3 regions of the Chengkuizengella sp. SCS-71B genome follow, and region 3 is predicted to be linked to each of the others. Evidence: predicted binding sites of a transcription regulator. Region 3 holds the regulator's gene; each other region holds the start of a gene.

Region 1 (8,434 bases), 900 kb from region 3:
AAACAGAAATATTACTTCCTGATGAAGTGTCTAGACCAATTTCTTCCCCAACCAACTGCTCCATTACGCACTGCATCGGGCAAACGCAACAATCACACTTAGACTCATCAAAAACGCCCATGAAATCACGTCCTTTTTAGTTTTTATTAGTGTATTCATGGTGGTGTTTCTTTGACTGGATGTGTGTACTGTATAAGGGAATATCCGCTAATGCTAGTGGTTTATGGAGTGGTGCTAAGAATATAGTACAGAAGTGAGTTTAATCCCCATTGGCTTTAGGTAGTTGATGGGGATTATTGAGGAATAATTCTTGTTATTGCACAGGTTGAAATCAATATAGGTGAATCGCTAACTTTCCCCGATAAAATTCCTTTCCCAACGTTTACGATGGTAATACTCATATCAAGATCAAGTGGTTCACCGATAAATTCAACATCTACAGTTTCACCTGTTAAAGAGCTAGCCAAGCTGGTTATAGGTCTTTCACAACAATTACACTCTCCCTTATGTTTATTACTATTTGAGATAGGTTTTAATTTAGGAGAGAGTCTATCTATACTAGTACATATAACAGCTGTAACATTGCAAATAGGTAGTTGATCTAACTGACCGTTTCCATCTGAAGAAATAAATACAATAAAATCTTTCACCTCTTCAATGACACCAGATACAGCTGATTGTTTGCTTAACATAACTACATTCGCTCCAACCAACTGCTTCAAAACACACTGCATCGGACACACACAACAATCGCAAATACTCTCATCAAAAATACCCAAAATAAACACACCTTATGAATTAATTGTAATGAGATATTGTATTCATTATTGAGTGGTTTTGACTGGACGTGTAACTATTATCGAAAATTGTACTCTTGCGTATCCTCCTGTACCTCTTATATAATAAGAACAAATGTTCTGTAAGGGGTGAATAATAATGAAAGAAAACAAACTAACACCAGGCTCTAATATGCTATGGGAATCAAGCAGAATGATGCTTCCTGAACATAAAGAACGTATAAATGATTATCAACAAGAGCTAAATAGAAAGTCGAAACCTGAACTTGCTGAGGAAGAAGTTAATGTTATATCAGAGCAGTTATCAGATTCAATGTTAAGTAAATCAGAAATTACAGTTGAGTTGTTCAGAGCTATTGGTCAGAATGAGTTTAAAATTGGAACAGTAAATAAATTTGATACCCAATTAAGGCGGATTAAATTAGAGCGTGAAGATGATTATGAATGGATCAAGTTTAATGATATAGTGGGGGTTTCATAAAAACGAGAAAGAAAATTAAAAAATCAATTCTGTTTGCATTATATAAAACGTATATAAAAATTAAGTTAGAAAAAGATAAGAGGGTGATAATCAAATGCCTTTCAAAAATAATGTAGAGGTAAAACAATTTGTGTTCGTTACTCCTGAAAATAGCCCTGGGATGGGAGAAAAGATTGGAGACTCTGCTGATCCTACAATTGTGGCAAAAATTACTTTTGATTGTTTAAAACTAGGGGATAGTATTTGTTTAAACAGTATTTTTCACGTAACTAATAATACTACCCCCGCCTCTAATGTGATTATAGATCACAGTATAATAAAAAATAATGTTCCGATGCCAATTTATGCTGCGGAAACCGAAATTGGTCGTACTACAGGCACTAATATCGGGCAAATATTTTCACAACAATACGTAGATGTGATTAATAATCTGGAAAGGAATGTAACATATCAAGTGGTTGTGAGTGTACAACCAATAATGGGATCGACTCCAGATGTTTCTTTATTGGGTCCGATTACGTTTACGGGTACTCAATTGTCAGAAAGGAAGAATGGTATAAGGTGATTTTTATGGTTTAAAAAAATATACGGACTTGTTAAAGGTGGATATATTGATTGTCCTGATGGAGATACACAAAATATAAAGATTATATATACTAGGGATTATGATTCATATCCTTACAAATAAAGTGGATGAAGGAATAAATTATTATTTAGATGCGGCGAAACGATATGCTAAGGTTGACCTCATCACCAAAGAAAGTGAATGCTTACGACAAATTATGAATATACATAATATTAACAAAGAGGCGATAGATACTTTAACTGTTAATAAACTAGAAATTTATTATGATGACAAAGTTAAGAAAGGTGATTAAATATGAAAAGAGCAAAAATAGCAACATTCAAGGTCTTAACTGTGATTACATTATTTGCATTAGTAAATGCACCGAAAATCATAGCCTTATTAGAGACTGGCGGTGACCCAGGTTGGTAGAAACATTAACGATAAGTCATGAACTATAAAACCACTCTACTAAGATAGTGGGATGGTTTTTTTGGTGGAAACATAAGGTTATTTTGTAAGAAATTTTATTTTTAATGATATTAAACAACTTATATTATAATGTAAATAGGAAAGTCGCCTTGCTGGAACAATGCGATCCTCTAAATATGTTAGAAATCCGGTCTTAATTCCCTCGATTAAATTGTTGTTGGAGCAATAGTTTAAAGGCAGACAAAAGAATGTATCAGTTGAAATACCTGAGGGTCGAATTAATGAGTGCGAATACTACGTATATGCTACTTGAAGGATGTGACAAAAAGAACTATACCGAGCTGAAAGACAAGTTATATCCGTTTACAGCGGAGGACCTAAGTAATTTAAAAAGATATCACAGTTTGAACTACGTTAAGAGTAAAGGTAGGTATGCGCGTTTTATTACGAAGATGCCTCCGCCTTTGAGAGAAGAGTAAAAGTTATGGTGTTAGCATTAAGTCCAATGAACATATTGAGCAGGAAAAATTTCAAGAGAGCGAGTATTTCAAAGAAAAATCGAAAGAACGATATAAAATAGAAGCCAAAAACAGCGAATTAAAACTTAGACACGGGTATGATGTTGCAACATCTTCGGGTCTTATTGGCATGGAATTACAAGGAGCAATGGCGATATTTGCAGTGAATTTAAAAAGGATATTGAAACTAACCGACTAAAAACAAGGGATAGAATGTTAGCACAATAGATGAAAAGACACCTTTAAATTCAGTTTCTAAATTTAAAGGTGTCTTTTTCGATTAGACTATTTGTTTTCCTAGTAAAAGTGTAAGTTTTTCAGTGCCCCCCTTAGGTAGCTGGTGGGGGTTATCAAATATTTATATGAATTTAATACAAAATTAAAATACTCAAAAAATAACTTTTTGTCACAGTTGATAGACTATACTAGCCTATAAATGGGGTCACTCCTTGAACTATATCTGGAGATCTAGCGAATCCGAATTTTCCTACGCAACTTCCATAACTGTGTGGGCGCCCTGCACCACCCATACACCAAGAAGCTAATAAAATAATAACTAAAAGTATGAATAGTACTAGAATTAATGCAGCTCCAGAACCAACGTGTCCACTCATGTTAATCCCTCCTTTCACTATAATGTAATATATACTATGAAAATAAAATCTACTTTGATTGGATTAATGCTCTGATACAAGTACACATTTTTCATAGATTAAAACCCCACTACCATAAATAGTGAGGTTTTCCGTAGAGTAAATTTACTACAGGATATGCATTAGTTTTAGTCTTATTTATTCTGTTATTCCATCATATGTTTTTATGATTGTTTTGATTGGGCGTTTGTATTGGAAATATTAAATTGTGCTGTTATCAGGTGTGAAGAATACAGTAGAGAAGTGAGTATTGTCCCTCAATGCTCTATATATAAATGGACGATGGGTGATATTTTATGTTCTCAAGAAGTTATTACTCTAGTTATTTTACATGTAGATACAGCAGATCGTACAGGGACTAACTCTCCAGTCATTGGATTTACAAGTGTTGTATCAAATAGGACAATACCTTCCCCTACTGCAAATATTACACCTGGTAACGGTGCTATAAATACAGATGGATCAACCAAGGCTTCAATACTCACCGTTTGTCCTATCAACTTCTTAAGTAAGTTTGTAGTAGGATCTTCACAACAGCTACATTCCCCTTTTTTGTCCTTGTGTAGTGGTTTTAAATTAATAGGTGGGAAATTTTCAGAAGCAACTGCTACAGCATTAACCTCACAAATGGCGTACATTCCTTCTGTTGTAAATGCAATGAAATCCTCTACCTTTACTAATAATGGAGCTGATCCAACAGTAGATGAACTAACTAGTGTAGCAAACCCAACATCTAACCCCTCCAACTGTTTCAAGACACATTGCATAGGGCAAACACAACAGTCACAGATTGTTCTATCAAAAGCTCCCATGATTTCACCTCCGTTCATTTTTTATCTAATGTATGTTATGAGTTTTATGAGAGGTTTGACTGGACGTGTGTACCTGGTGTTAAAATTGTACTCTTGCGTATCATCCTGTACCTTTTATATAACCAGAACAATGTTCTAATTTTATAACTAGAAGTGGATTGAGAAAATCCCTTAATATCAAGGTTTAATCGGTCTTGTCCTATCTTGACAGGGTGGAGGTCGCAGGTTCGAACCCTGCTCAGGTCACCAATATCAAATGCTGAAATCCTTTGTATATCAAGGGGTTTTTCTTTTTGCTGAAAATTAAATCCCATATTTTTTATTAAAATTAAATTTGACAACCAAGTGACAACCTTTAGTAAGCTAAAGTAAAATATTTTGTTAATTAACAAATACAGAGATGAACGTCTTGTACGGGTGCTTATATTCTTGATCCGAAAGTGTTTGGTAAATCATACACGTATTTATATGATGCCATTTGATGCCGCATCCTGATAAACCAGAAGTCATTGCGCTGAAACTTATTTTTTATAACCGAGCATCAATCACAGAAAATTTTGATTTAAAAATAACTTGGCACGCTTTATAAAAAAAAGCCTTTTTAATAGATAAGGATGATCTTTACTTAGGATAAAGCCCATTTTCAAACAATTAAGTCACTTGTCTATACCAAATGAAGGGTTTGAACATAGAATATATTGGCAGCGACTATTACTACTCATAAAATCTCTCTACGGTGTAAACCTCACTGTTAATATAGTGGGGTTTTAATCTATGAAAAATGTGTACTTGCACTAGGATACCCGTCCAATCAAAATAGATTCTCCAAACATAGTATATAGTACATCATATTGAAGGGAGTGATGATACTTATGGCATCTAAAAAAGGATTTAGTAGAATAGCTACCATTGTTCTAGTACTTTTTATTCTTCTTGTTATCATTATGGTCGCTGCTAGAGGAAGTTCGAGATATAGCTCAGGAGGGACCATTGATTTCACAAATCCAGAGGAACTATTAGCATTAATTGAACGGTTAAATTTAATTAATGAGGAATTGGCTTTGATTTCAAGGATTTCACAAGCCCAACGGGCTTTAGTCTAGCAATTGATGAATATATTGGCACCTGCTAATTTACTCAAAAAACCCTCTACAGAAACCTCAATATTTATATAGTGGGGTTTTAAACTATGAAAAATATGTACTTGCCCTTGGACACACGTCCAGACAAAATAGATTTTCCTTTCATATTCTTTTCCAATGAGCTGTTGCAATTCATTTGTAGCTCGATTTTCGCAACAACTACATTTCCCTTTAATATCTTTTTCAAAACAGGTAAAGACGATAAGATAGGAAAGGATTAAGACCCGAAATTTAAGCAACTATCGTTGAGCAATCGCTTGAACTCCTGGCATTTAGTGAATGGAACATTGATGGCTCTAATAAACGGAAACACAGGAGATGCCTGTTTTGCAGGTAAAATTACTTCAGGTAGAGGATGTGATTTCGCTGAGTTATTTGAGACGTTGGATGGCAAACCAATCGATAACGGATATTTTGTAACAACAGAAGGTGATAAAATAAGGAAAGCTACAGATAAAGATAATTATATCTTAGGTGTAACCAGTGCGGTCCCGGCTGTCTTAGCAGGATCGGGTTATGAATGGAATAAGCGATATATGACAGATGAGTGGGGTCAGGTGTTATACTAAGAGATCACCATTCCAGTGGAAAAAGATGAAAATGGTAACATCATTTCACCTGAGCGAAATGAAAAAAGACAAAAGCTAAATCCAGAATATGATCCAGATAAACAATATATCCCAAGATCAGAAAGACCAGAATGGAAGGCTGTAGGATTAGTTGGTCAATTATTAGTGAGAGACGACGGTACATGTGAAGTGAATGGGTTTTGCACTTCTAATGCTGACGGAATTGCTACAAGAGCTCATAGTGGCTATCGAGTATTAAAACGAACAGGTGAAGATCAAATTTTAATTATTGTAAAATAACATCAAAGGAGAGCTGTTTATTGGAAAGCAGAGAAAAATTAAGGGAAGAGTTGTTAGAAAGAGCAAAGGATAAAACCAGAGATCATAAAACAATGGAAAATAGAAGAGAACGATTAAGAGAAGAGTTATCAGAAGTCATGGCTCGAGAAAAGGATAGAAAGAAAGAAATCATTGAAGAACTAAAAAGTTCTATAGATAAAAATGAAGAAAGAATGAAAGATTCAAAAGGGAGTAAAGAACGTATAGAAAAGAGACGTAAGCGAATAGATCAGCTCATTCAAAGAGTGGAAGAGCGAAGTGAACAATCACTAAAAAGATTACAAGTTAGACTTTGATTTAAATATAAATTGTATAGTTTTAAAAAAAGAGATTGGAATCGAAAAGACTCCATTCTCTTTTTTATTTAAGCTGTCACATATCACAAAACAAATCGTTGGATAAAGGAAAAATACGATTGGGCGATTATTGACGAAGAAGCAAGCGGAACCCTATTAGTCTTCGATTATATCAAAGGGATTCCTGATAGATTTCGAGATTTTGCTATTCGTGTTGACGACTATGACCGTTGGGTTCAAATATTTATATGAAATTAATACAAAATTAATAAATAACTTTTTGTCACAGTTGGTAGACTATGCTAATCAAGGAAAACCCTCAAAAGGATTACCCCCAATGTTAGGGTCTCTTTCACTCCCCTTCCAGGGTGCTTTTCACCTTTCCACCACGGTACCGGTCATTTAGTCTTGGGAGAGCATCCCTGCTGGATTCGGAATTTGCCATATTCATAAGGACGGTATTATTTTTTTTAATTTATATTCCCGCCGGCACTCTGGTATCGAGCATTAAATTCTTGTAAGAATTGATTTGTGATCTTGTCACTATGAATAATTAACATGTTTTCATCATTCACATTATTACCATTGTTACTCCAATTAGTAGAACCAACGATAACTGTAGGATCACTTGTGGTATCTGCATCAATCAACATGGTCTTACTATGGAGTTTTCTTGATTCATTATCTTTAAATACTGGTGCGGGATTTGCCCAACGAATATTTGGATTTCCGGCACTTGACTGTGATGCAGTTCTTCCTGTCATATCAACACTTGCCGACCACCACTGATTCCAATAACTAGAGTCAAAGACACCTTTTATATCAAATCCAGTTAATGTGCCTTGTAAATCTGAATATGAACCTTCCCATTTATACTTCAGTTCATCTAGCATGGACTGGTCACTCCATGCGAATATCGTAAAATAGGAATTATATTGGGCTTCATTCTTAATGATATCTTTAACACGCCCTAATGCATTGTCACCAGTGGAAAAATACACTTCTACTGTTGTCCCATTAATATTTATACTATGAATAGTGTTATCCGTTTTTCGTGTATTAAAGTTAGAGTTTCCAGGATCAGGAGTTAGGGTAGTACTTCCCCACATTTCATTAAATTCAACTTCATAAATTGATGCAAGTTCTGTACTGTTTACTTCAACTACATGTTGTTGGTTTCCATCTAAGATCCCACTTGCCATATTCTCTAAAGAACCATAAAGTCCTGTTACTGTAAAGTTCCAACTTCCTGTGAATACCCACTGATCATCAATAATAGCAAACTTATTATGCATTTGAGTATTTGGTGAATAGTAAGAGTTAGTTCCTTTTTGTTCAGCCTCTACAAACATATATCCTGTTTGATCTGCACTTCCGACTTGTACCGTTACTTCAGGAAAATCACTATAATCAGAAGGCAATCCATATTCTATTCTTTTTGTCACATCTTCAACAACAAACATTGGGGAGTCTGAGAACACATAAATATCATCAGATGTACCAATAACTCCATCGTAACCTCTGACCATTTTTTCAATATATAATCTCATTAATTCAAATCGTTCTATATAATTCGGGTCATCAGCTTTTTTAGAGTCTGCAATAAGCCTAACATCAACTCCTTCATTAGCTTTTAATATTAGTGCATCTACAATTCTCGGTAAATTAATTTCATATAAGGCCATATCTATACTAGTTGTAGCTTCATTTAATCGCTGGATCAAACGATCTTCCAAATTGATGTTATAATTAGCTACATTTTGAAAACTAGCGTATTCTTCTAAAGCACATTTATTAAAATATACGTTAATCGCACCTATTTCATTTGAA
Region 2 (8,434 bases), 2.1 Mb from region 3:
CAGATGGCAGTTGATGTAATAACATTTCTATTGTTTGGTGTGACGGTCTATAAGAGTGATAAAAATAAGTTAATATAGTTTTATCTCCCCACTGGCTCATAATGTGAACTGGTGGGGGTATCAAATAAAATTTATATGAAATTAATACAAAATTAAAATACTCCTTGTGGTAAATCTGGAGATAAACCGAATCCGAATTTTCCTACGGAACTTCCATAACTGTGTGGGCGCCCCGCACCTAATAAAATAATAACTAAAAGAATGAAAAGGACCAATACAATTGCAGCTCCCATGTTAATCCCTCCTTTCTATATTTGATGTAATATATACTATGTTGAAAAAAACTTTATTTTCTCAAATCTATAGACTTACTAAAAAGCAAGTTTTAGTAACTACTTTATGCTTCATATTTAACGTTTTATAAGTCAAATAAGATTACTCTAGATCCCTATTCCTGTTGGAGTATTTAGCGTGCTCCAAGAAGCAACTAAAATAATAACTAAAAGAATGAAAAGGACCAATACAATTGCAGCACTCATCCGAATCCCTCCTTTCTATATATAATGTAATATATACTATGAAAGGAAAATCTAAACTGCTTGGGTTAATGCTCTGATACAAGCGCACATTTTTCATAGTTTAAAACCCCACTATATAAATAGTGAGGTTTACATCATATAGAAAGTGGTATTCTGTTTTTTTTGGAATTGTTCTAGTGCTTTTTACACTTAATTCATCATATGTTTTTATGATTGTTTTGATTGGGTGTTTGTTTTGGAAATATTAAATTGTGCTCTTGCGTATCCTCCTGTACCTCTTATATAATTAGAACAAATGTTCTATAAGAGGTGAGAAAAATGAAAGAAAATAAATTAACACCAGGCTCTAATATGCTATGGGAATCAAGCAGAATGATGCTTCCTGAGCATGTTGAACGCATAAATGAATTTCAACACGAATTAACCAGAAAAACTAAACCAAAACTTGCAGAGGAAGAGAGAAACATCATATCAGAGCAGTTATCCCAATCCATGATGGAAGAGGCTGAAATAACAATTGAATTGTTTACTTCATTTGGTAAGAATGAATTTAAAACTGGAACAGTAACTAAATTTGATACCCAATTAAAACAAATTAAACTAGAGTTTGAGAGTGAGTATGAGTGGATTAAGTTTGATGATATAGTGGGGGTTTCGTGATGCTTACCGATCTTGAACGAAAGGTATTACGAATCTTGTATAACTTTTCTCATTCAAAACGCAGAATGCCAACCATTCCTGAACTAGAAATCAAAACAGGTAAAGATGAGAAAACAGTCCGTTCAGTATTAAACGGACTTGTTAGAGGTGGATATATAGAATGTCCTGATGGTAATACTCAAAATATAAAGATTATATATACTAGGGATTATGAATCTCCTTTTAAAAGATAAAACCGCCTATTGAGGGTGGTTAGTCTTTTAAGAGAATCAAATCTTCTATAAACTCATTTATTAATCTTCTCTCAGCCTCCAAAATCCTCAATTCAATTTCTTCATTGATTTGTAATGTGTCTGAATCTTTTTCATTTATTCTACTTATCAAACTATTTTTTCTTTCTACGCTTTTTTTGTAAAATTCTAGTGTTTCATTTAGTTTATCTTCTTTTCCGACATTTTCATAAACAAGAAAATCTAAACTCACTTTAAAGTAATCACTAAGTTTTTTTAACGTTGAAAGTTTAACGTTGTCTGTGCCTTTTTCGTAGAAGTTAACTAATGTGGAGTATGGGATTCCAGATTCTTTTGACAGCCCCATTCGACTAATCCCTTTCTGTTTCATCAGCTCATCTAACTTATCCGTTAATTTCATAACATTTTCACCCTTTGATTTTTTCATCTCTTATTCATAAGGACGGTATTTTTTCCTTAATTCACTCATTTCAACTTTCTTTTCCTCAATTTCAACTTTCAAAAATAAAGAATCCCTTTTAGTTTTCTTGATAGGTATGATCTTTCCGTCTTTAATCATTTGGCTAAGACGTGCCCGACTAATGTCAAGCACGTCAATAACCTCAGCCGATGTTAAAACTTCTGCAGCAATAAACTCTTTTATTTCTTTCCTATCTTTAAATTGATACATGTTATTTCCTCCAGTTTTTCATCATGTAGTAAAGACCAAATGATAATACTGCGATAGAGATAATTCTAGGTATTGCACCACCTAATGCTTGCAGGGAAATGAAAATTATTGCTGCTATGATTATAACCGTAAATACATCTAATCTTTTTTTCATGAATAACGTGTTAGAAAAAGTGATATAATGGTTTTATACAAGGGGTGAGTTGCCACCTCACCCCAAGTTGGTTATTTGGTCTTATTGGAGTTTTTCCATTGTTTAACTATCCAAGCAATAGTCGCAATGTAGAAAATAATCCGTAAGACCTTTTCTGTTGTTTCTAACACTTTCCCCCTCCTTTCTTACCTTTATTATACTATATCTATTAACGAATGTAAATAGATAATTAGAAATAATGTCCAATTCATTAGAAAAGGTTTATCCAGGTTGGTGAAAAGTTTTAAGAATAACTTTATATGAGATTAAATATTGTAAATGACATAGATGGAGGATGGAAAATATTAGAATTGTTATTTGTAGGTGATGGCGGTTGGTAAAAACATAATAACTATACCTTGGTTTTCTCCATTAGCTTAATGTTAATGGTTTTTTTGCTTTCTAATACAAAGAAAAAACCACCAACCTAAGTCAGTGGTTCGGTCTCATCCCTAATGAGACCATTAACCCATAAACTAATCTACTTAATGCAAAGAAAAGGTAACTCTATTATATCAAAAACCTAATATTTTACAATAAGAGGTATAAAAAGACGGCTTAAAAAGCATCACTCACAAGCCACCCCGTCACCATCTCTGTCTAGTTTAGTGCTATATCCTGGATCACCTATAAGCACCGGAGCAGCTCCTGCTTCTTTAGCTTGAGTACAGTTTGCAAAAGGTAGGATAGTAGCATTCGTTTTCTCTTCATTGTTAGCGCTCTGAACACTGTCCAGTCCATCTCCATCAATAATAACAAATAACACCTTAGTTCCATTTGGATAATTTTCTAATTCATTTCCTACCCATGATCCAGCACCTCTGTTGTCAGAGGGATCAACATAAGCTACACTAGCACCTGCACCACCTTCGGCACACATTGCCATCGGCCACTCATCACGATCATATCCATCTTTAGTAGGAATTCCTGCAAGAGACTCGTCACGGTTATTATCAGAGTTATTACGATCTATGGTGCATATTGCTGATTCACCGTTTGTAATTGCAGATGCGATATGTGCTGCTGTTTCGGGATATCTATCAGCAGGAAAAACTAGAATTTCATCATATGATGAACCTAAAGTGTCACCAGACGTTTTAACATCAATCGTTTTAGAAGAACCATCGTATTTAATCTCTGCCCCTAAAATTTCTCCTAGTGCTCTTAAAGGTAAATATGTAGAGTTATTTATAACTTCTGAATTTACATCGACTTGTGTGCCATTTACTTTTATTGTGAGTTTGTTAGCGGCGTACCCAATTCCAAATGATACAAACATAATAGATGTGACAAGTAATGTGATTAATGTTTTTTTAAACACACAATCAACCTCCTAGAATTTGTTTATATATAAATTCTTTATTTTTTTGAATATCCCTTTTTTTTACAAACAAAAACCACCGACTATTAAGTCAGTGGCTAGCCTATAAACATACATACATTAGTTGATATGTAGGTTCTATTCTAATATATTCAAGTACCTGATATTTTACAAACTAAGAATATTATTTTGATTTAGGAATTAAACCAACCCCACTCATGATTCATAAAAGTACCGTTGATGTTTACGATTCACTAATATATCACCAAAATTTCTTTTTTGAAGCCTTTGGATCAACTTCATTAATAACTTCCATTATTTTATCCTTAGTTTTTCTATTTGGATGACGATCTTCATCTTCACGACATAAATCGGATATTGTTGACTTGTTAATGCCTGTTTTTTCGCCTAGTTCTTTTTGTGAAATTTTATTTTCATCCATCCAACTACCTAATTTAGATCTATTTCGTCCTAATCCTTTTCCCCAAATACCCATAATATCACTACCTTTCTAGTTATATCATGGACATACCAATTAAAAACTAAACGTACAAAGTTACGCATTTTATGCGTAATAATGGACAAACAGTTCTACATAGATTAAAACAAATACACCAAGGAGGGGGATTGAAAATGAAAAATGAACTTATAATAGAGGTTAATATTAGGTTTTATATCTATATTATTAATGAGGGTTACTTAAGGCTATTAAAAGCGGTAAAAAGTTTTGTGATAGAGAAATTAAGCAAAGTGATGCAAGTAGATTGAATAAAAAAGCCACTGGTATTAAACACAGTGGCTTTCTATGTTTATCTTAAATGTTATATTTATCCAAGAGTTGCATTAATAAAAGAAAGATTTATTAAATTAAAAGCGTTTTTCAAAACATGTTTCCCAACACAAAAAAAACCCAGTTTTTGTTATAATAACCCTATCTAATACCACAATTTGTTTAAATATTACAATTAAAATATTAACTCAAAAAAGGGTGAAAATAATTGATTACTACAACTTATTCATCATTAGGGGAACTCATTCGATATCATCGGAAACAGTCAGTTATGACATTAACAAAATTAAGTAAATTAACTAACATTGATAAGGCGAATTTATCACGAATAGAATCTGGACAAATCAGACGTCCAACTTTGGTTACTATTCAAAAAATCAGATGTATATTAAATATCCCATACGAAGAGATGATAAATAAGTATGTAGAGATCGAGGAGAGAGTCGAAGTTTTGTTCAATATTCTTGATAAATTGTTAGAAAGGAAGAATCTATCTATAATTACAAAAGTTTCTAAGAAGATCCTTCAATCTCCCACAGAGGATACTGTAGATTTAGTTAAGAAACTTTATGGCAGGGTAGAAAACATAGAGGAATCTTCAATAAAACTAACACTCTATCAATTAATTGTTAATTACTCTCGGGCTTATGGGATTATGGAATATTTCACTAAGTGTTTATTACAGGCTTATCTAATCGAACGAGATGATTTTTCCAAACTTCGCTCGACTTATTCTTCAGGAAAAAATATAATAGAATTTGATGAGTTCCTTACAAGTGAAGAGAAGGGTGTAATGTACTATAAACTATCAGTACATGCCTACAACTTGTGTTTATTTAAAGAGAGTGTTGAGATGGGTGAAAAAGCAATGGGTGCTTCTATCTTTGATATTAGGATACAGGCAAACACTATTCAGGCTACATGCAATAGTTACTACTATTTAAGTAATTATGAACAAGCAAGAAAATATTTGGACCAATACAAAGAGTTCTCACTTCCAGAAGTGAAGGACAATGTAAATGTATTAGAAGCAATGTTACATTCAGCTAATGGAAATTATCAAATGGCAATTTCACTCTTAAAAAAGAATATACCGAGTTGTGGAAATAACGCCTTGTTACATGCAGTAAATGAATTAATTAAAATATACTTACAAACGCATGATTTATCGGAAATCACAGAACTTATTGAATTAGAAGATAAATTTTTATCCATTCCATATGTTACGCCATTTAAAAAAGCGGAATTAGCCCTCTATTATAAACTAAAAGGGGATTACTTTCTCCTAACAGGAAGAGTAGAAGAAGGGGTAGACTGTTATTTAGAAGCAGCATCAAGATACTCCAAAATTGACCTTACCACTAAAGAAAGTGAATGTTTGCGACAAATTATGAATATACAGACTAATAAACATGATATAATTATTTCAATCCATAATAAACTAGGAATTTATTATGATGAGAAAGTTAGGAAAGGGTGATTAACCATGAAAAGAACAAAAAAGGTCTTAACCACCATTACTCTTTTTGCGCTAATAACCGCACCTGAAATCATAGCATTATTTAATGGAACTGATCCAGGTTGGTAGAAACAAAATTAAAAGTAATAAAAAACCATTCTGCTATTGATAGTAGAATGGTTTTTTGTATATAAATAGAAAAGTTGGTACAAAATTTTAACTGATAAATTTCATACCAACATGTATTATAATGTAAATAGACTTCTAGAAAAACCCAAATTATTGTGATGTTTGTAATAAAAGATATTATTTTGGAAATTCAGGAGGGGATGAAATCAATAACAATATTTAAGCTTTTAAATAATCAATTTGAAAATACCTTAGTAGGGTAAGGTAGCTAAAGGATGGTGATACATAGGTCATCCCTGATAATTGTTGCGAGCAATCACCAGGGACTAATAACAAACAATTTTACACTCTAATTATAAACAATTTTGTTTGATAAGTCATTTTTTAAAAATTTACATCAAATTTTACATGTAGACATTCTAATACTTAATAAAAAAAGGAGATTTTATATGAAACAAGAAAAAGCTATTGACATAGGAAAAATTGCTATTTTATTCGACAAAGACCCTAGTGCTATGGATGCAATATTATGTATATACAGTGAACATTACTTAAATAAAATTCAGAATCAAAGGGAGCTTTCATCTTTAAATAATTCTTCAATCTACAGGTGTATGATCAGTTAAAATTATTTTCAATTACCTTTAAGACCACATTCAGTCTTAAAGGTTTTTTATTTCAATTCCCACATTTTGACCGCACAACTACGAGATAAACAATAAATACTAGTTAATAACATTAAGTATTATGTTAGAAAGGAAGATGATTTAGGTAACAAAAGGGTAACGCCAGCGTATGAAATCATATGAAAAATCGTTAAAACACGTTACAACAAAAATGGCGTAAAATCAAGGTTTACGCCATTTTTCTGAACTATAAAACTTATTGGGTGAATAGAGTACGCCAAGGTGGTGAAATTTTAGCTCCAGGAGATCCTTATCAAACGATTCAATTCATCGATGCAAAAGACTTAGCTGCATGGAATTTAGACATGATTGAAAAAAAAGAAACAGGGACATTTAATGTTACAGGTATAAATAGAAACTTAACCATGTTAGAATTGCTTGAAACGTGTAAAGAAGTGATAAATAGCAATGCTGAATTTGTATGGGGAAACGAGAAGTTTTTATTAGATAGAAATATAAAACCTTGGTCAGATATGCCATTATGGATTCCAAGGAACCATCCGTTAGAGGGAGAAGAAAAACCTTGGAAAGGGGCAAATTCCTTTAATATTGATAAAGCATTAAACAAAGGGCTTACTTTTCGTCCATTAAAAGAAACAATTCGAGACATTCATACGTGGAATCAATCAAGAGCTGTTGAAATTAGCAAGGCTGGTATCACATTGGAAAGGGAACAGGAATTATTGAGAGAAATAGCCAAATAAACATTTAAAGATTAAATAAAACATGTTGACAGGATTTTAATCCCATGTTAAATTCTTAAACATAACTCAAACTATGGAGAAAGGAAGGTGAAGGAAAATGACCAATCAATATAACTTGCTAACACTGATAAATGATCGTTTACTACAAGAAGGCAATGTTGAGCAACAGCTTCTTTATACGAATAAGGAACCTGGCACACATTCCTTCAACCAACTGAATATCCGTAGCTTATCCGTGCAATGAAGCAATATTGAAGTACTCTTCTCAGGGGAATTGATATTGCCTTGTATGAAAGAAATTTACGTTTCTTAAAAAATGAAGAAACGAATAAAATAATTGAGCATGAGGCTACTGATTGAAGTAGTCTTTTTTATTTGTCTTTAAAAGCAATATATTAAGTAGGTAAATGGAAGAGATGTGTTAGATTGAGTAGTTTTTTTAATAAAAAAAAGAATCAAAATTGGAATTTCATTAGAAAGCTTAATACCAATAAGTAAGAATGTTAATAAATACGAGGAGTGAATCAAAACTATGTCTTTTCAAGAAATAGATGGAGTTCGCATTTGGGGAAAACCAGATGAAGGAGCCGTTAATCAAGCGATTACCTGTTCAAAAACAGGAAATGCTGTACAAACACTATTAATGGCTGATCACCATAAGGGATACTGCCAACCAATAGGAGGAGTTGTTGTATATGACGGACAAATATCTCCTTCTGGGGTAGGTTATGATATTGCTTGTGGCAATAAAGCAGTAAGAACGAATATTCAGGCTTCAGAAATCAAGTCCAATATCAAATTTTATATGGATGAAATTGTAAGACAAATTTCCTTTGGAATGGGCAGAGTGAACAAATATCGTGTAGATCATGAGGTGTTTGATGATCCAGCATGGGCTGTCTATAAAGAAATTGGCAATCAAGAACATGATAAATTAAAAAAATTAGCCCAAAAACAATTAGGAACAGTCGGAAGCGGAAATCACTTTGTTGATTTATTTGAAGAAATGAATACTGGAAGACTGTGGATTGC
Region 3 (8,434 bases):
ATAATATCCTAAGCAAACAATTTATTATAACATATATCGATGATGGATAAGTGAATTAAATAAAGAAATACGCCATACAACTAACAGAGTCAGGTGTATGGCGAGGTTTGTTTAATTGATATAAACATCATTAATTGTTTAAGAGGATACTTTAGTATTAATGGATTGGATAATGCCATGCAATTCATTTAATTCTTTAATTTCAAAGTCAGGTTTAATTTCACCTGAAGATTTTATGTTATTACGATTAATCCATACACATCTCATCCCTACGCTAAGAGCACCTTTAATGTCAGTGTTAAGGTTATCTCCTACCATGATCCCTTCATGTGGTTCAATTCCCAAAAGCTTCATTGCATGTTCAAATATAGCAGGTGATGGTTTTCCTTGACCAAAACTACCAGATATCATCACTTGATCCATATATGGCATTAATTTTGGCATAGCAGCTAATTTTTCATTTTGAATATCTGGAGATCCGTTCGTTAATAACATCAGCTTATATTTTTCCTTTAATTTATCTATTGTAGGATATGTCTCATCATATACATAAGATCTTGATCTTCTTTCACTTGGGAATAATTCACTTAGTGTTTGACCTAATTGAAGGTCATCAATTCCCATCACTTTTAATCCTCTTGTCCAAGCTTCTTTACGATACTCAGGTGCTATTTTTTTTAATAGACTGAAATGTTCATTTTCATCGTTAAAATTTCCCCATAAAGCTTCAAAAGGATTGATACCAATATTCTTACTGAATTCAAACGTTTCAAACGTTTCATACAAGGCCCTAGCTTCTTGACGAACAGCCTCCTCTAATTTCACAGGGTCTATACGGTAATGTTGTTCCACTGATTGACAAGTAACCTCAAAAGCTTCTTTTACACAACGTTCATCCCAAAGCAAGGTATCATCTAGATCAAAAATAATGGCTTTAATACTCATGTTCTCACTCATTTCCAGTAAAATATTTAATTTATAATGAATTAAAAATTGCTTTTATTATTCAAGCTAGCTATATATTTAAATGTTTTAAACGTTAAGTGTTCGTTTAAACTTGTTTATAAATCGGTTTGGATATTCATCAGGAAGAGCACTGACCTCATCAAGTTTATTCCATTCCTCTGTGGTTAAATTCCACTCTAACGTTCCCATATTTTCTTCAAATTGATCTAATGTATTTGCACCCAAAATGGGTGAAGTGATGCCCTTTTTATCAAGCAGCCAATTTAAAGCTACTTGTGAAGGAGTTACTCCCCTCTGCTCACCAATTTCCATTACAGTATTGAGTATCTCCCAATTTTTTTCAGTATTTCGATTTTCCCAAGAAGATTCGCCCATTGCTTTATGAAGTCTTCCCTCAGTAGGTTGTACACCTTTAGAATATTTTCCTGATAAAAAACCACTTCCAATTGCAGCCCAAGGCATTACACCAACATTTTCTTCAATACACAAAGGTAAAACTTCTCGATCCATTTCTCTGCTTACAAGACTATATTGAGGCTGAATGGATATATATCTAACAAATTTATTAAAATCACTATAACATAAGGATTTCATTAATTGCCACGCTAAAAAATTGGAACATCCTATGTACCTTACTTTACCAGAACTTACTATGTCATCTAAAGCCCTTAACGTTTCTTCTACAGGTGTGAACTCATCCCATACATGTACTTGGTATAGATCGATATAATCTGTATTTAATCGTTTTAAACTAGCTTCAACACCATCCATAACGTGTTTTCGAGATAATCCTGCACTATTCAAATCTTTGCCTGTCTGGAATCTTACTTTAGTTGCCAACACCACTTCAGAACGTCGATCTTTAATGGCTTTACCAACAATTTCTTCAGATTTTCCTTGTACATATACATCTGCAGTATCTAAAAAATTCCCCCCTCTATCTAAAAAACGGTGTATCATATCAATCGAATCTTTTTCACTCGTTGTATTCCCGAAAGTCATTGTACCTAAACATAATTTGGAAACAGCTAAACCACTTTTCCCGAGTATACGATGTTCCATACTTGTCCTCCTCTGTATAACAATGAATATTTATTCATTTTTTTAACTATTTTATCGCAAACCTGGTGATATGAAAAGAACAAGATCTACAGTCGATCTTGTTCTAACATATAAAAAATTTATGTTACAGAGAATGAGTTACTCTGTTGTAAGTTATATAGTATAGAAATTGAATATTTTTTTTAGTTTATTCATCAACAATTTCTATATTATCTAATTGTGCTCTAAAGTTTTTCCTAAAGGATTTTAAATATTCCTGACGTAACTTTTTCTGTTCTTCAACCTCTTGTGCATTCAAGCCAACTGTTTTCTTCTTTCTAGCTAACTCATTAATTCTGTTGATTTGATCGTTGTTCATAACGTTTAATCCTCCTTATCTACCCCATTACTTTGACATTTCAAAAAAAAATTGTCAAGTAACTTTATTGATCAATGATTATAACAGAAAAAAAGCTTGACCATTCCTTACTATTTATATAAACTAACAAACAGAATATTTTGAATGCAGATGATAGGTGGGGCTGAATATGAGGTTATTTTTATTTAAGAATAAAACAATAATTATCGCTTTTTCTTCTCCATCTTATAAAAAAAGAACTAAAGATTGTTAACGATCTTTAGTTCTTTTTTTATATTATTGAAGGAGTGATGAATTTGTATAAACGAGTATTAGTAAAATTAAGCGGTGGAGCACTTGCAGATCAGAATGGAAATAATTTTGGACCAGATCGTTTAGAACATATAGTTAATGAAATACTAGCTATTTCAGAAAATGGAATTGAAGTATGTATCGTTGTTGGTGGTGGGAACATATTCAGAGGAAATTTGGCTTCTGCATGGGGAATAGATAAAGTAGAAGCAGACAATATTGGTACGCTAGGAACAATAATCAATAGTTTAATGTTAAGAGGTGTATTAAAGAGCAAAACTAAAAAAGAAGTCCGTGTTATGACCTCTATTCCAATTACAGCTGTAGCAGAGCCTTTTATTCGTTTAAAAGCGATTCAACATCTCAAAAAAGGGTATATAGTTATTTTTGGAGGAGGAAATGGACAACCTTTTGTCACTACTGATTATCCAAGTGTGCAACGTGCAGTTGAAACGAATTGTGATGCCATATTAGTTGCTAAGCAAGGCGTAGATGGGGTTTTTACTTGCGACCCGAATCTTAACAAAGAGGCACGAATGTACAGAAACTTAAACTACAACGATATAATTACAAATAATATAAAAGTTATGGATCAATCTGCTTTATTATTAGCAAGAGATCATAAGCTCCCAGTTCATGTATTTAATTTTGATAAACATGAAGCAATGAAAAAAATATGTGAAGGACAGCATATAGGAACTTCAATCAATGAAGACGTTACTAAATTTTAATATATAATGAACATATGTGAATTCATCATAAAAATCCAATTTCTAGGGATTCATTCACCCAGATGTTGGACTTGATCAATTCAATTGTTTCTAATAAGGTGTATCGTTTAATATACTCAAATATAAGATGTTGCAGCATAGTTGAAAATTGTTAATAAGTTAATGTTGTTTAATCGAAAGTGAGAGTGTTAAAATGGCTTTTAAAGAAGAAGAAAAAGAAGTTCTGAGTATACAGACAACAATACCCTAAAACTATAAAATTTAATAAAAAATCAGATTTCTACTTTAAGTATTGGAGGAATGCTAACATGAATACTCATTTCATCAAATTAACTGAACCTAATAAAAACCTTGTAGATGTGTTTAATCGCTGGGCAAACGATCCTACTTTAATCCCGTTGACTCGTCCTAACCAAATCAAGTCAGAATTAGAATATCAGCAAACAATTACTAAAGAAAACTTATTTCAACGATTAGAACATGAACAGATCTACCTAATATATCTGGATGATCAGTTAATCGGCGAAATGAACTACATGGTCGATCCGAGACATCTGTACAAAAAAGAGCCAGGAACTGCCTGGATAGGGATTACGATTGGTGAGCCCGAAGGCCGTGGTAAAGGAATTGGATATGTGGCGATAAAATATTTAGAGGATCAAATTATGAAAAAAGGTCTTAAACGTATTGAATTAGGAGTATTTGAATTTAATGAACAGGCACTGAAACTGTATCAGAAACTGGATTACAAGGAAATTGGGCATGTTAATAATTTCACCTATTGGCAAGGTAAAATGTGGAATGATATCCGCATGGAGAAGTATTTAAGAGTCAACCCAAACTAAATTCACCAGAATTCTTTAGAGCACTTTTTCCAAACTAAAACTAAAGTAATTTGGTATTCAGCAAAATGTCAAGCAGAAAAATCTGGCTGAACTAATATTACGATATGGCGCAATTGCTGAACATACAGGCAAAAAATGATCAAACTTTATAAAAATTGTTCTGGAATAATATATTATGAATCTGTTTTAATCTTTTTAAAAACAGATTCTTTTAAATACGTAAAACCAACGCTATTTGACATATTTTTGATCAAATTTAAGAATAACCTACACCTATACAGCGTCCCTAAGTGTGGGCGGTGTAAAAAATAATCTTTTAATCATCATAGACACTTGAATATTCTATAAGTATAATTATTTTTCATCAACTAACCATCCTAAATTTTTTTCTTCAATTAAATTAGAATCTGCAAGTATTTGTTCTACACCCAAATAACGTATAAATCTCTCAAAACACGTCTTTAAATCAGACTTTAATTGTTCTGAAACCTTAAACCCAGATTCCCACCACCAATTTTTAATCATTAAAACTTTATTCTTTTTATCTTTAACTGGTTCAAACCTTGCTATAAAGCGATCATTATGTAAAATTGGCAGAACATAATAACCATATCTTCGTTCCTCTATAGGTTTATAGACTTCCCAAATATATTCGAAATCAAAAAGTTCCTTAATTAACTTTCGATCCCATATCAGATTATCTAGTGGCGCGATAATTGAAGCATGATTTTGACCATCATGTTTTGTTAAAAAGCTTTCGTCTGATTTTTTCATGTAAAATTTATTGGATATTCCCTGTATTGTTACTTCAATTAATTTCCCAGCTTCAATTAATCGTTGTATGGACTTTTTACGATCAGAGCTCTTAATTTCTCTAATCCCTAACCATGCATCCCCTGATCTATCCCACAACAGACCAATCGCTCCTATACGTCTTAGTACATACCAGTCTACATATTGCTCAAACGTTTTATTCGGGTCTTTCTTTATTAACAGTTTTTTCGGCAGATTTCGATCTGTAACATCGTATATTTTACGTGTTCTATCCTTATCATAAATAATTAAATCTCCTGCAAAATATAAACTTTCTAAGGCAGCTCTTGATAATCGAGTAGGTGCCCACGACCAATCAACAATTTGATTATATGATAAATCTTTCGAAGATAATGGTCCCTTTTCTTTAACTAGGCTTAACACATCCTGACTAATTGCTTGCACTTCATTTATCCTCTTTAATTGTTCTCTCTTCTTAGCTCTGAATCTTGAAAAATAAGGCCAGTCCTCCGTAAGATAAATGGACATGTTTTTATCCCATCCATCTAATAATACCCTTTCCTTGTATAACAACTCATGAAGCATACTAGTACTATAATTACGAATTCTTGATTGCAACACTAATTCTTGGTTAAAACCCACCACATTCAGTGGATCAAATTGTATGCAACCGACTCGTTGAATTAAATCGATGATTCCTTGTTTGCCCAGAAATTGATTTGAAGGTCTCAACCCTTGATATGAAATCAGAAAATGGCGTGCTTTTGCTTTTGATAATGATATTTTGTCCACAGTGAACTCCTTTTTAGATCATAATCTACTATACTAGCTATTATTGACACAATACTTCATGTCAAGTACGCCATCTATAATTCTCCAGTAGGAATCAATAAAGCTTGTCCTATAATAATATTACTATTTTCTAGATGATTTTTATTTTTAATTTTAGAAATAAAATATCGGATGTCCATCTCTCTAGGTACATAACACTTAGCAATACTCCATAGTGTATCTCCAGGTTTTACATAAATTTGTATGAATTGTTCTTCTTGCTGTTGAACCGTTTCCGTATTCTCGGATGCAAAAACATTCAAGATGGCTCCAAACATCAAACCAATTGTTACAATAACAGTTGTTATTAAAATAAAAAATACTTTTTTTCTTAATATAATTGATTTATTTTGAGCTCTTAACTGCACTGCTTTTTTTGTATCTATGGCATTACTCGTATAAATTAAATGCACATTAACTACCTCCCAAACATTTGTTCTAAACAAAGATTATCACGAACATTTGTTTGTGTCAATACTTTTTTCGAACTTATGTTTGTGCGAAATAACGTTCTGTGTTATAATACCAGCATAATACATAGATCGTTTAGTAAGGTGAAATAAATGGGGAGGGAATTAGATTGAACAAGTTATCTACCAGGCAACAATCCATATTGGAATTTATTAAAGAAGAGGTGCAAAAAAAAGGCTACCCTCCATCCGTTCGTGAAATAGGAGAAGCAGTAGGTTTAGCATCAAGTTCCACAGTACATGGCCATCTGGAAAGATTAGAAAAAAAGGGGTTTATTCGTAGAGACCCTACAAAACCACGTGCAATCGAAATATTAGATGAGGAAAGTCCTACTCCTACTATCGCTACCTCATCCATAGCACAAGTACCTTTAATAGGAAAAGTTACAGCTGGTCTTCCAATTCTTGCTACAGAAAATATAGAGGAGTACTTTCCACTTCCAAATCATTATGTTGGGGACTACAATGTTTTCATGCTTCAGATTGTTGGAGAAAGCATGATTGAGGCTGGAATTCACGATGGAGATTACGTCATCGTAAGACAACAGCAATCCGCAAATAATGGTGAAATTGTAGTAGCCATGACTGAAGATAATGAAGCAACTGTCAAGAGATTTTTTAAAGAATCAAATCACTTTAGACTACAGCCTGAAAATTCAACCATGAAGCCGATTATACTCAATGAAGTCAGTATATTAGGTAAAGTAGTGGGGTTGTTTAGAGACATTAGTTAATAAGAAACTGACCTACTTGTAATCTAAAATTTTTCAGAACGCACAAAAATAATGAAACTTCTTCCAATAACGGAGGAAGTTTTTTTATCGCTTTGAATAGATCATCATTTTTAAATCAAAATTTAATAAAGGCGTTCACACATTTTAACTAATATTGGTAAAAAAGTATAATCAAATTTAATTTTGCTTCATACATTATTAAAGTGCAAAAATTTTACATTTTATTTACAGAAAAAAAATATTTTTGCGCTATGGTTTAATTATCAAATAGAAAAATAATAAAACATGTAGGAGTGAGACAATGGATTTATTTGGGTATGGGGATTATAAATTTTCTAACATTAAAGAGAAAACTAGACATCGTTTATACGAAGAATTTGAAAAGTTAGAAAGTAAGAAATCATTATCTCCAAAAGAAACAGATTTATTTAATAGCAATTATAAGAAATATCGTTAATTTTAGCAGTCACCGAATTTAACCTATTAATAAGACCATCATATCCCATCAGGAGAAAACCTTGGCAAATGCTGAGGTTTTCTTCTTTTCATTACAAAAAAACACTGGAGTCGGTGCAGAACAACTTATCTCATTCCTACTTTTTTGTACTCTGAGTATACGTTAAAATATTCAATAAATAATTGTTATATCCACAACTTGCCACGAAGCTAAATTTTGAATTCTTATAAAAAAATCTCCATCAAATCTTCGCCTATAATTAAAATCAAAATATTTTTCTCCAGTAGTAAGTATTTCTTGAACTTTTTCACTGCCGTCCCATAATTGTAAACGAACAAATGGTTTAGATGTAATATAAACTCTATTAATTGAATCAATAAGAGGAACATCGTAATACGCACGTTGGTTTAAACTGGGACTATAAGAAACTCCTTCTGCCATTACTAACTTTTTTAACATGCCATAAATCCTCCTAAAAAAATGTAATATTAATTTACTTGTTATCATAGTAATATATTTTTTAAATTTCATAATTTTTCAATATAACCAATTTAACCCCAATAATCACATTAAAAGATAGTTATACTCGTATTTCTAAGTGTAAATATACAAATATGTATATTTACTTTTTTTAGTCCCACTACAAAACTAATTTAATGACTTGTTATGGAACATAGAATATATAGACTGCCAAAGCTGTGGGAGTCTTAACTTGCTGCATCTGTTGGAAGCAGTTTGTTTTGTAGCAGCTGGTGGGTGTTGATGTAGGTATTATAACCATTATCAACACTCAATGATTATAAAATCCGCATTTGTCTGTGTCAACATGTTATATGATTTTATATGATGAAATAAGTAATAAATGATGATGTAAGTAATACTTCAACAATCGCATACATTATGACGTACTTTATT

What was found. The regulator LexA, encoded in region 3, represses DNA repair genes until DNA is damaged. The targets are predictions, from matches to a motif close to CGAACATATGTTCG.
Region 1: VQL36_RS13260 (YolD-like family protein) is a predicted target of LexA. The motif match lies at 906-919, and genes of this name have one in related genera.
Region 2: VQL36_RS19145 (YolD-like family protein) is a predicted target of LexA. The motif match lies at 828-841, and genes of this name have one in related genera.

What each region holds. Positions count from the first base shown of each region.
Region 1 covers NZ_JAZHSH010000001.1:2,712,995-2,721,428, reverse strand. Annotated here, with positions in the region: gene VQL36_RS13270 (hypothetical protein) at 1-121, opposite strand, end outside; gene VQL36_RS13265 (hypothetical protein) at 294-779, opposite strand; gene VQL36_RS13260 (YolD-like family protein) at 937-1,278, shown strand; gene VQL36_RS13255 (hypothetical protein) at 1,373-1,843, shown strand; gene VQL36_RS13250 (hypothetical protein) at 1,944-2,156, shown strand; partial or broken gene VQL36_RS13245 (transposase) at 2,747-2,992, shown strand; gene VQL36_RS13240 (YjcZ family sporulation protein) at 3,219-3,407, opposite strand; gene VQL36_RS13235 (hypothetical protein) at 3,749-4,258, opposite strand; gene VQL36_RS13230 (hypothetical protein) at 5,131-5,361, shown strand; partial or broken gene VQL36_RS13225 (peptidase G2 autoproteolytic cleavage domain-containing protein) at 5,691-6,269, shown strand; gene VQL36_RS13220 (hypothetical protein) at 6,290-6,604, shown strand; gene VQL36_RS13215 (phospholipase D-like domain-containing protein) at 7,075-8,434, opposite strand, start outside.
Region 2 covers NZ_JAZHSH010000001.1:3,941,350-3,949,783, reverse strand. Annotated here, with positions in the region: gene VQL36_RS19155 (hypothetical protein) at 1-78, shown strand, start outside; gene VQL36_RS19150 (hypothetical protein) at 153-293, opposite strand; gene VQL36_RS19145 (YolD-like family protein) at 858-1,199, shown strand; gene VQL36_RS19140 (hypothetical protein) at 1,199-1,432, shown strand; gene VQL36_RS19135 (helix-turn-helix transcriptional regulator) at 1,452-1,877, opposite strand; gene VQL36_RS19130 (DNA-binding protein) at 1,881-2,120, opposite strand; gene VQL36_RS19125 (excalibur calcium-binding domain-containing protein) at 2,882-3,079, opposite strand; partial or broken gene VQL36_RS21200 (stalk domain-containing protein) at 3,065-3,592, opposite strand; gene VQL36_RS19110 (helix-turn-helix transcriptional regulator) at 3,897-4,130, opposite strand; gene VQL36_RS19105 (hypothetical protein) at 4,268-4,402, shown strand; gene VQL36_RS19100 (helix-turn-helix domain-containing protein) at 4,633-5,904, shown strand; gene VQL36_RS19095 (hypothetical protein) at 6,462-6,638, shown strand; gene VQL36_RS19090 (hypothetical protein) at 6,902-7,402, shown strand; gene VQL36_RS19085 (RtcB family protein) at 7,935-8,434, shown strand, end outside.
Region 3 covers NZ_JAZHSH010000001.1:1,811,391-1,819,824, reverse strand. Annotated here, with positions in the region: gene VQL36_RS09000 (HAD family hydrolase) at 139-945, opposite strand; gene VQL36_RS08995 (aldo/keto reductase) at 1,033-2,028, opposite strand; gene VQL36_RS08990 (DUF896 domain-containing protein) at 2,216-2,386, opposite strand; gene pyrH (UMP kinase) at 2,677-3,408, shown strand; gene VQL36_RS08980 (GNAT family N-acetyltransferase) at 3,717-4,253, shown strand; gene VQL36_RS08975 (winged helix-turn-helix domain-containing protein) at 4,608-5,819, opposite strand; gene VQL36_RS08970 (LysM peptidoglycan-binding domain-containing protein) at 5,894-6,271, opposite strand; gene lexA (transcriptional repressor LexA) at 6,439-7,062, shown strand; gene VQL36_RS08960 (hypothetical protein) at 7,364-7,519, shown strand; gene VQL36_RS08955 (hypothetical protein) at 7,691-7,978, opposite strand.